3 regions of the Halomonas marinisediminis genome follow, and region 2 is predicted to be linked to each of the others. Evidence: predicted binding sites of a transcription regulator. Region 2 holds the regulator's gene; each other region holds the start of a gene.

Region 1 (3,250 bases), on a different contig from region 2:
CACGAGGGGCGAGCGCCACTCAATTCGGTAGAAGGCTTCATCCGCCAGGTGCTGGGCTGGCGCGAATATGTCCGCGGGGTCTACTGGACCCGCATGCCCGACTACAAGCGCGGCAACGCCCTGGGCGCCCGGCGTGGCCTGCCGAACTTCTTCTGGGACGGCGAGACCGAGATGCGCTGCCTGCGCCGTGCCATCGAGATGACCCGCGATAACGCCTATGCCCACCATATCCAGCGGCTGATGGTGACGGGCAACTTCGCCCTGCTCTGCGATGTGGCACCCGAGGCGCTCTGCGACTGGTATCTCGCGGTCTACGCCGACGCCTGCGAGTGGGTGGAGCTGCCCAACACCCTGGGCATGGTGCTGCACGCCGATGGTGGACTGATGGGCTCGAAGCCCTACTGCGCCTCGGGAAAGTATATCGATCGCATGTCGGATCACTGCCGGCACTGTCGTTTTGACCCCAAGCGGGTGACGGGTCCCGACGCCTGCCCGTTCAACAGCCTCTACTGGGACTTTCTGGAGCGCCACGCCGAGACCCTGAGCACCAATCCGCGCATGAAGCTGATCTACGGCAGCCTGTCGCGCATGAGCGAGGAGAAACGCAACGCCATGCGCGACCAGGCCGGCGCCTTTCTCGAGCGGCTCGATGCTGCGCCCGCCTATTCACACGCCCGTGGTCAGGGCGAACACCGGGCGGGCTATGCTGGCGTCGAGGAGACGCCGAAATGACCCGACGCGCCACCCTCGCTGCCCGCGCCCCGGTGACCCTCTTCCACGATGGTCACTGCCCGCTATGCCAGCGGGAGGTCGCCTGGCTGACACGTCACCCGCGCCGAGAGCGTGTCACATTGGTGGATATCCAGGCCGCGAATTTCGATGCCGTGCCGCTCGGCCGCAGCGTTGCGGCGATGATGGGCCGGCTGCACGTGCGCGACGCGGCGGGGCGCTGGTTCGTGGGGATGGACGCCAGCCGTGCCCTCTACGCGGTGCTGGGCTATCGACGGCTGGTCTGGATGAGCACCCTGCCAGGGATCGGCGGGCTGATGGATGCGGGGTACCGCTGGTTTGCCCGCCGTCGTCTGCGTCTGGGACGCTGGCTGGAACGGCGGGAGAAGGAGTGACGCGGGGCCCTGTTCGCGAGGGCGGCTCAGAACACCAGCGGCATGCGTGAGGTCAGCGGCTCCTGATAGTGAGTCTCGCGACCGATCACTTCATCGTGGGGCACCTGCTGCACCAGGTAGGCACGGTGGATACCGGCACGCTTGAGCTCCACGTAGACATCTTCCAGCGAACGGAAGAGCACCGGCTTGCCCTTACGGGTCAGCATATGACGCTGCCCCTCGATATCTTCCAGCTCCACTTGATAGAAGCGGCTGCCGGCATGGCCGATGACGCGAATCTCGTAGTTGTCGTGATGGGCCGCGAAGGCCTTTAACTCGTGAAATTCCATGGATCCCTCCAGGTATTTTATCGTTGAAGTTCCTGGCAGCCTGACACCCACGGATGACACCGGGGTGACGACCGCATGTCAAGGATATGACACCGGCATCCCTGGCGAGTTCCGCAAGCTATTGATAATCTGAGGGATCAATCGCCTTTCCCAGGGAGTTTCGGTCGACCCACTTGCCGGCCTTGGTCTCCTTGTAGCGAAATACCACTCTATCACCGACGACCACCGGAAGCTCGGCATCCTCGGTCTGGTAGCTGTAGGTCTCGCCCTCCACTACCAGCTGGTAGCGGTAGAGGTCGGGCATGCCCAGCCACTCCTTGAACGGGCCTTCGCGCTCCACGGACTGAAGCTCGCCGCGCGCCTCCAGCTTGGGTGCACGCTGTCGATTACCGCGCCGAAATCCACCTGCCATGCTGCCTCCTGGCTATGCTAACTGAAAGGGTGGGCATTATACGGGCCCCTCGTCACGGCTCAAGCCGAGAGGCCGAGCCTATTCGCCGAAGCCATCGCCATAGCTGTCCGGCGCCAGGTCCTCGAAGCGGGTATAGCGGCCGATAAATGCCATATGTACCGTGCCGATGGGACCATTACGCTGCTTGCCGATGATCAGCTCGGCGAGCCCCTGATTGTCGGGGTTGTCAGGATTATAGACCTCGTCGCGATAGACGAAGGCGATCACGTCGGCATCCTGCTCGATGGCGCCACTCTCGCGCAGGTCCGACATCACCGGACGCTTGTTGGGTCGCTGCTCAAGGGAGCGGTTGAGCTGGGAGAGAGCCACCACTGGACAGCCAAACTCCTTGGCCAGCCCCTTGAGCGAGCGGGATATCTCTGAGATCTCGCCGGTGCGGTTCTCGGAGAAGCCGGGGATCTGCATCAGCTGCAGATAGTCGATCATCACCAGCCCGACATTGCCATGCTCCCGGACCACGCGCCGAATACGCGAACGCATCTCGTTGGGTGACAGCGCCGCGGTATCATCGATGAACAGCTGCTTGTCCTTGAGCAGGTTGACCGCCGAGGTCAGGCGCGGCCAGTCCTCATCCTCCAGCTGGCCCGTCCGCACCCGTGTCTGGTCGATGCGCCCCAGCGAAGAGAGCATGCGCAGCATCAGGGCATCGGCGGGCATCTCCATGGAGAACACCATCACCGGCTTTTCGCTGGAGATGACCGCATGCTCCACCAGATTCATGGCGAAGGTCGTCTTGCCCATGGAGGGGCGCCCGGCAATGATCACCAGATCCGAGGGTTGCAGGCCCGAGGTCATCTCATCCAGGTCTCGGAAACCGGTGGAGAGACCGGTCATCTCGCCCTGCATGTTGAACAGTTCGTCGATGCGGTCCACCGCTTTGGCGAGCAGCTCGCTCATGCCGATGGGACCACCCGACTTGGGCCGCTCCTCGCTGATCTGGAAGACCAGTCGCTCTGCCTCGTCGACCAGCTCATTCGCCGGTCTCCCCTGGGGGCTGAAGGCGCCATCGGCGATCTGGCTGGCGGCACGGATCAACTTGCGCAGCGTGGCCCGCTCACGAACGATATCGGCATAGGCGCGGATATTGCTGGCCGAAGGCGTGTTGCGGGCCAGCTCCGCCAGCGTCGCCAGGCCGCCCACGGTATCGAGCTGGTCGCGCCCCTCCAGCGCCTCGGAGAGCGTCACCACGTCCAGCGGCCGCGCCGACTCGGCCAGTTCGGCCATGACATTGAAGATCATCCGATGTTCGTAACGGTAGAAGTCGTCGGCCACCAGGCGGTCGGCGACATTGTCCCAGGCCTGGTTATCGAGCATCAGTCCGCCCA
Region 2 (3,250 bases):
TTCCGCCAGCCCGACCTCGAGCGCGGCGAGATCGAGGTCACCCGTGACCCGGCAGGCTTCCATGAGGCACACGGGCCCTGGGGGCGCCGTTCGGTATTTCACCACGGCGGTTTCCGCGTGCTGGTGCAGGAGTGGTTCCTCGACGCCATGGCGGATGACCTCGGCCTGCCTTCGCGCTAGGCTTTGGTGTTCCCACCCGCCACGAGGTAGAGATGGACCGCTCTTTGATGCGCCCCACGGGCCTGGCCCGACTCCCCGACTTCCTGCGCCTGACACGTCTCGATCGTCCCATCGGCACCTGGCTACTGATGTGGCCTACCCTGTGGGCGCTGTGGACCGCCGCCGAGGGATTGCCCAGCCGTCGCCTGCTGCTGATCTTCATCGCCGGCGTCTATCTGATGCGTGCCGCCGGCTGCGTGATCAATGACTACGCCGATCGCCATGTGGACGGCTACGTCAAGCGCACCCTCGACCGCCCCCTGGCCACCGGGCGCATCGGCGAGGGAGAGGCCCAGGCGCTGTTTCTGATGCTGGTGGCGGGCGCCTTCGTGCTGGTGCTGTTCACCAACCTGTTCACGGTGCTGCTCTCCATCGGTGGAGTGATACTGGCCTTCATCTACCCCTTCATGAAGCGCTACACCCATCTGCCGCAGCTGTTTCTGGGAGCGGCATTCTCCTGGGCGATCCCCATGGCATACGGCGCGGTGCTGGGCCATGTGCCCGTCGAGGCGTGGCTGCTGTTCGCCGCCAACGTGATGTGGACCATCGCCTACGACACCCAGTACGCCATGGTCGATCGCGACGACGACCTGAAGGTCGGCATCAAGTCCACCGCGGTGCTGTTCGGCAGTGCCGACCGCTTCATGATCGGCCTGCTGCAGATCGTCACGCTGCTGCTGCTGGCCTGGGCCGGCACACGGCTCGCCCTGGGCGGCTTCTTCTGGCTGGGACTGCTCGCCATGGCGGCCACCTTCGTCTGGCAGCACTGGCTGATCCGCGAGCGCGAGCGCGAGTCCTGCTTCCGGGCCTTCCTCAACAACTACTGGTCGGGTCTGCTGGTGTTCGCGGGCATCGCCCTGAGCCTGTGGCCAGGCATCCAGTAGCCGGGCCTCCGGTACGGGCCCGCCTGTCATGTCAGTGTCATAATATCGTGATCTACTCGACATCGACCCGTCATTGACCCGAGGCTTCAGGATGACCGCCAAGACCGTACTGATCGTCGATGATGAAGCGCCTATCCGCGAGATGATCGCCATGGCGCTGGAGATGGCCGACTATCGCGTGCTCGAGGCGGACAACGCCCAGACCGCCCATGCCATGGTCGTCGACCACCAGCCCGACCTCCTGCTGCTCGACTGGATGATGCCCGGCACCAGCGGCATCGAGCTGGCAAGGCGCCTCAAGCGCGACGAGACCACCGCCGAACTGCCGATCATCATGCTCACCGCCAAGGGCGAGGAGGACAACAAGATCCAGGGGCTCGAGGCCGGCGCCGATGACTATATCACCAAGCCCTTCTCCCCTCGGGAGCTGGTGGCGCGTCTCAAGGCCGTGCTGCGCCGGGCAACGCCCCATGGTGTCGAGGAGGCAGTGGAGGTGGATGGCCTGCGGCTCGATCCGGTCAGCCATCGGGTCAGCGCCGACGGGCAGGAACTGGGCGTGGGTCCTACCGAGTACCGCCTGCTGCAGTTCTTCATGACCCATCAGGAACGCGCCTACACCCGCAGCCAGCTGCTCGATCAGGTGTGGGGCGGCAATGTCTACGTGGAGGAGCGCACCGTCGACGTGCATATCCGTCGCCTGCGCAAGGCGCTAGGCGAGCGTCACCAGCACCTGGTACAGACGGTGCGTGGCACCGGCTACCGGTTCTCCGCCAAGGGCTGACGTGAGGCTCTGGAAGCACGAGCTAGGGCGCCTGCTTCTGCTCGCCGGCCTCGGTCTGGCAGTCGGCTGGCCGCTGGGCGAGCAGTGGGCCGGCCTGGCCCTGGGGCTTGCACTGAGCCTTGTCTACCATCTCTATCAGCTGCGTCGTCTTCACCACTGGCTGACCCATGACAGCCAGGCCGAGCCGCCCTCGGCCGCCGGGCTATGGGGTGACCTGATGGACCGCCTCTACCGCTACCAGAAGGTCCAGCGTATCGCCCAGGAGCGGTTGCGCAGTACCCTGGGGCGAATTCAGGAGTCCTCCGAGGCCATGCGCGACAGTGTGGTCATGCTCGACCGCCACGGCGACATGGAGTGGTGGAACAGCGCGGCGTCACGGCTGCTGGGGCTGCAAGCGTCTCATGATCGTGGCCACCATATCACCAACCTGCTGCGCGACCCGCGCTTCGTCGAATACTTCCATGCTCGCGACTATCGCGACCCCCTGACCCTGCCCTCCCCCATCGACGAGCGGACCGTCCTGCAGTTTCAGATCACCCTCTATGGCGACGGCGAGCGGCTGCTGATGGCCCGCGACATCACACGCCTGCATCGCCTCGAGGAGATGCGCCGCGACTTCGTGGCCAATGTCTCCCATGAGCTGCGCACCCCTCTCACCGTGCTGGCCGGCTACCTGGAGACCTACGCCAGCTTCGCCGACCAGCTGCCCCCACGATTCGCCAGGGGGCTCGGCCAGATGCAGGAGCAGACCACCCGCATGCAGAACCTGGTCCAGGACCTGTTGCTGCTGTCGCGGCTGGAGATCGACCGCAGCGGAAGCGACCATGCCCCGCTGGACATGGTCAGATTGCTGGAGGGCGTAAAGCGGGATGCCGAGGCACTATCCGGCGGTCGCCACACCATCCGGGTAGAGCTCAAGGAGCCTCGCGCCCTGTTAGGCAGTGAACAGGAGATTCGCAGCGCCCTCTCCAACCTGGCCTTCAACGCCGTGCGCTACACCCCCGAAGGCAGCCATATCGCCCTGAGCTGGCGCCCCGGGCCCGACCATGGCGCCTACCTGGAGGTGGTCGACGACGGCGAGGGCATCGATCCGGTGCATGTTCCGCGCCTTACCGAGCGATTCTACCGTGTCGACAAGGGGCGCAGCACGGCGACCGGCGGAACCGGCCTCGGCCTGGCCATCGTCAAGCACGTGCTGCTGCGCCACGACGCCCGCCTGGAGATCGACTCCCGGCCGCGCCAGGGCACCACCTTTCGCTGCTGCTTCCCCGCCACCCGGTTGGAGGGAGAAACGAGTGCGACCTGACGCAACCTCAGCGACGGGTCGGCAGGTCGGCGGGCAGGTCACGATAGTGGCCGTCCCACA
Region 3 (3,250 bases), on a different contig from region 2:
CTTCGGTACCACCGCCACACAGCTGGAAGCGGCGCTCTCTCGGCTGGATGGGGTGCTGAGCGAGTGAGCGCCCTTTGGGCTGGTGAGGGGTGAGCGCCGCTGCGCGTGGTGAGTGCGCTTCGCGCTTGTGAATGGCGAGTCGTTAATCGTTGCCACTCACCACTCACCACTCACCACTCACCACTCACCACTCACCACTCACCAGCTGGATCAGTAGAGCATGGTGAACAGCTTGCGGCGGTAGCTGACCGTCAGCGGATGATCGGCGCCCAGGGCATCGAAGACCCGTAGCAGGGTCTTGCGTGCGGCATCGTCGCCATAGCTGCGGTCGGCTTTCATCAAGGTCAGCAGTCCCTCGAGGCCCGTTTCGTAGTCGCCGTCGGCGACTCGGCGCATGGCGCGCAGATACTGGGCTTCGCTGTCATCGCGCTCACCGAGGGCGGCAAACTCTTCGGCGGAGGGGGCCTCCTCGCCGAACTCGATGCTGGCCCGCACGCCTCTGGCCGGGGCGGCATCGCGCTCTTCCGGCGGCAGATTGTCGAGCACACTGCGGGCCTCATCGGCGCGCCCCTCGGCCACCAGGGTTCGCGCCAGCTCGATCTGGTAGGGGATATGCTCCGGATACTGCTGGACCAGCTCCTGGTAGATGGCGCGGGCACCGGCGGCATCACCGGCGGCCAGTGCCTCGGCGGCCTGGTCTTCGGGGCTCGCCGGGACATTTTCCGGCGCCGGGAAGTAACGCCCCAGCCACTCGCGGATCTCCTTCTCGGGTAGTGCGCCCTGGAAGTGATCGACCAGGCCTCCCTGGCTGACGAGCTTGACGTCGGGCACCGAGCGCACCCCCAGCTGGGCGGCGATCTCCTGGTTCTCGTCGATATTGAGCTTGGCCAGGAGGAAGGCGCCCTGGTATTCGTGGGCCAGCTTCTCCAGCACCGGCATCAGGTTCTTGCAGGGACCACACCAGGGTGCCCAGCAGTCGAGCAGTACCGGCACCTGCATGGAGAGCTCCAGCACCTGCTGGATATTGCTGGCATCGACGTCGATGATGACCTCGGGAGCCTCGCCTGCTTCTGGCTGGGAGGGCTGTGGCTGGGCTTCCTGCGGGGCACTGGTATCGGCGGTGAGCGGCTCACCGGTACGCGGATCGACGATGGACATGGTTGGATTCCCGGAAACGAGTGTGTTTGCTCAGGATATGCGGGTGAGGACGGCCGGATTCAAGGGGAGAGGGAGAGGGAACCGATGACCTTCGGGTCATGGGCACGAAAAACGCCGACTCCTGAGGAATCGGCTTTCTCGATATTGGGTAGCGGGGACCGCTGACTCTGAAACGAGAGAGAACCGATGGCCGCCGGGCTATGAGCACGAAAAAAGCCGACTCCCTAAGGAATCGGCTTTTTCGATATTTGGTAGCGGGGACCGGATTTGAACCGATGACCTTCGGGTTATGAGCCCGACGAGCTACCAGACTGCTCCACCCCGCATCAATGTAGGACATATTCTACACGGGATTCGCCTTTAGTCAAGCCCTCCCCTCAAACGCTCGTCCCTTATGCCCTCGATGGGCCATACTGAATCCGGCTTGTCATCAAGGTGACAGCTTGAGCAAGAACAATGCGATGTCCGGCCGATGCTGTCGGATCGTAGTGTCATCATTTTCAGGGAGATTTACATGGCCAATTCATCACGCGTCGCCTGGGTCACCGGTGGTACCGGCGGCATCGGCAGTGCAATTTGCCGCTCACTGGCCGCCGAAGGCTACAAGGTAGTGGCCGGTTACCATAACCCGGAGAAGGCCAAGGCCTGGCTCGAGGAGCAGAAGGCTGCTGGCTTCGACAACATCGACATCGCCGGAGTCGACCTAGTCGACTACGACGCTTGCGTGAAGGGTGTCAAGGAGATCGAGGAGAAGCACGGCCCCATTGACGTTCTGGTCAACTGTGCCGGCATCACCCGCGACGGCACCATGAAGAAGATGAGCCCCGCGCAGTGGCACGAGGTCATAGATACCAACTTGAACAGTGTCTTCAATACCTGCCGCAGCGTGGTCGAGAGCATGCTCGAGCGGCAGTATGGCCGAATCATCAACATCTCCTCGATCAATGGCCGCAAGGGGCAGTTTGGCCAGGTCAACTACGCCGCCGCCAAGGCGGGGATGCATGGCCTGACCATGTCTCTGGCGCAGGAGACCGCTACCAAGGGCATCACCGTCAACACCGTGTCGCCGGGCTATATCGCGACCGACATGATCATGAATATCCCCGAGAAGGTGCGCGAATCGATTCGTGAGACGATCCCGGTGAAGCGCTATGGCAAGCCCGAGGAGATCGGTCGTCTGGTGGCTTACCTGGCCGACGAGGAGTCCGGCTTTATCACCGGTGCCAATATCGATATCAACGGCGGCCAGTTCATGGGTTGACGCCGGTTTCCTTCCGTCTTGTTACGGGCAGGATCACACGGGAGCGCGGGGGATACCTCGCGCTCCTGTGGCGTTCAGGGGGCGGGAAAAGCGCTCAGGGAGGGGGCAGGCTCGACAGTCGCTCCAGCATATGGTCCAGCTCGCTGACATTATGCTCCCAGAGTGCAGGGGGAACCGGCCCGATGGCGAGCAGCTCGACCAGCACGCTGCGTACCTCTTCGGCTCGGGAGGGTTCGCGGCCCAGGTTGTCATTGAGGCGCTCGACCTGAATCGCCAGACGCAGAGGCTCATCACGATGGCTGACGCTGCCCTCAGCCAGTAGCGCAAGGTGCACCCGGGTGCGTGCAAGGCGTTCTTCTACCGTATCAAGGGGGGGGCTGTCCCGGCGCGCGGCATTGCGGCGGAAGTGAGCGCTGCGCATGTCCTCGGCAAGCATCTGGCCTTCCGGCAGGGGGACATCGCCGGGTTCGTTGCCCGCCAGGTGCTCGGCATCCGCCTGCAGATGGGCATCGAGCAGCGGCCTCACCTCCTGCCAGTCGGTTACCTGTTCGATCACCGCCAGCCTCTCCAGCCGTTGGCGCCTAGCACGCACGATGCCCGACCAGCGCCGACGCATGCCCTCGCTACGGCGGCCACCGGGAAGGGGCTCCAGTGTGGCAGCCTCGGCGATGGCCTGGGTCAATATCACCTCGTCACTTGATCGGACAGGCTGCCAGCCATGCAGACGATTGATCAGGCCCTGCATGGCATTCAGTCGCTCTTCGGCACGGCGAACACGATCGTCACGGGCCGCTTCGCGGCTCGCGAAAATGGTGTCGCAGAGGCCGCGGA

What was found. The regulator PhoB, encoded in region 2, activates phosphate uptake and scavenging genes when phosphate is short. The targets are predictions, from matches to a motif close to TGTCATANNNNTGTCANA.
Region 1: the regulator PhoB is predicted to act here: its motif matches at 1,528-1,545, upstream of E0702_RS12355 (DUF6482 family protein).
Region 3: the regulator PhoB is predicted to act here: its motif matches at 1,584-1,601, upstream of phbB (acetoacetyl-CoA reductase).

What each region holds. Positions count from the first base shown of each region.
Region 1 is NZ_SLTR01000017.1:34,421-37,670, forward strand. It holds gene E0702_RS12345 (cryptochrome/photolyase family protein) at 1-732, shown strand, start outside; gene E0702_RS12350 (thiol-disulfide oxidoreductase DCC family protein) at 729-1,124, shown strand; gene E0702_RS12355 (DUF6482 family protein) at 1,151-1,453, opposite strand; gene E0702_RS12360 (hypothetical protein) at 1,572-1,865, opposite strand; gene dnaB (replicative DNA helicase) at 1,944-3,250, opposite strand, start outside.
Region 2 is NZ_SLTR01000020.1:37,053-40,302, reverse strand. It holds gene E0702_RS13480 (chorismate--pyruvate lyase family protein) at 1-180, shown strand, start outside; gene ubiA (4-hydroxybenzoate octaprenyltransferase) at 213-1,103, shown strand; gene phoB (phosphate regulon transcriptional regulator PhoB) at 1,195-1,884, shown strand; gene phoR (phosphate regulon sensor histidine kinase PhoR) at 1,886-3,190, shown strand; gene cysZ (sulfate transporter CysZ) at 3,198-3,250, opposite strand, start outside.
Region 3 is NZ_SLTR01000019.1:37,108-40,357, reverse strand. It holds gene E0702_RS13115 (MalY/PatB family protein) at 1-67, shown strand, start outside; gene E0702_RS13110 (tetratricopeptide repeat protein) at 211-1,158, opposite strand; tRNA gene E0702_RS13105 (tRNA-Met) at 1,408-1,484, opposite strand; gene phbB (acetoacetyl-CoA reductase) at 1,673-2,419, shown strand; gene E0702_RS13095 (DUF349 domain-containing protein) at 2,514-3,250, opposite strand, start outside.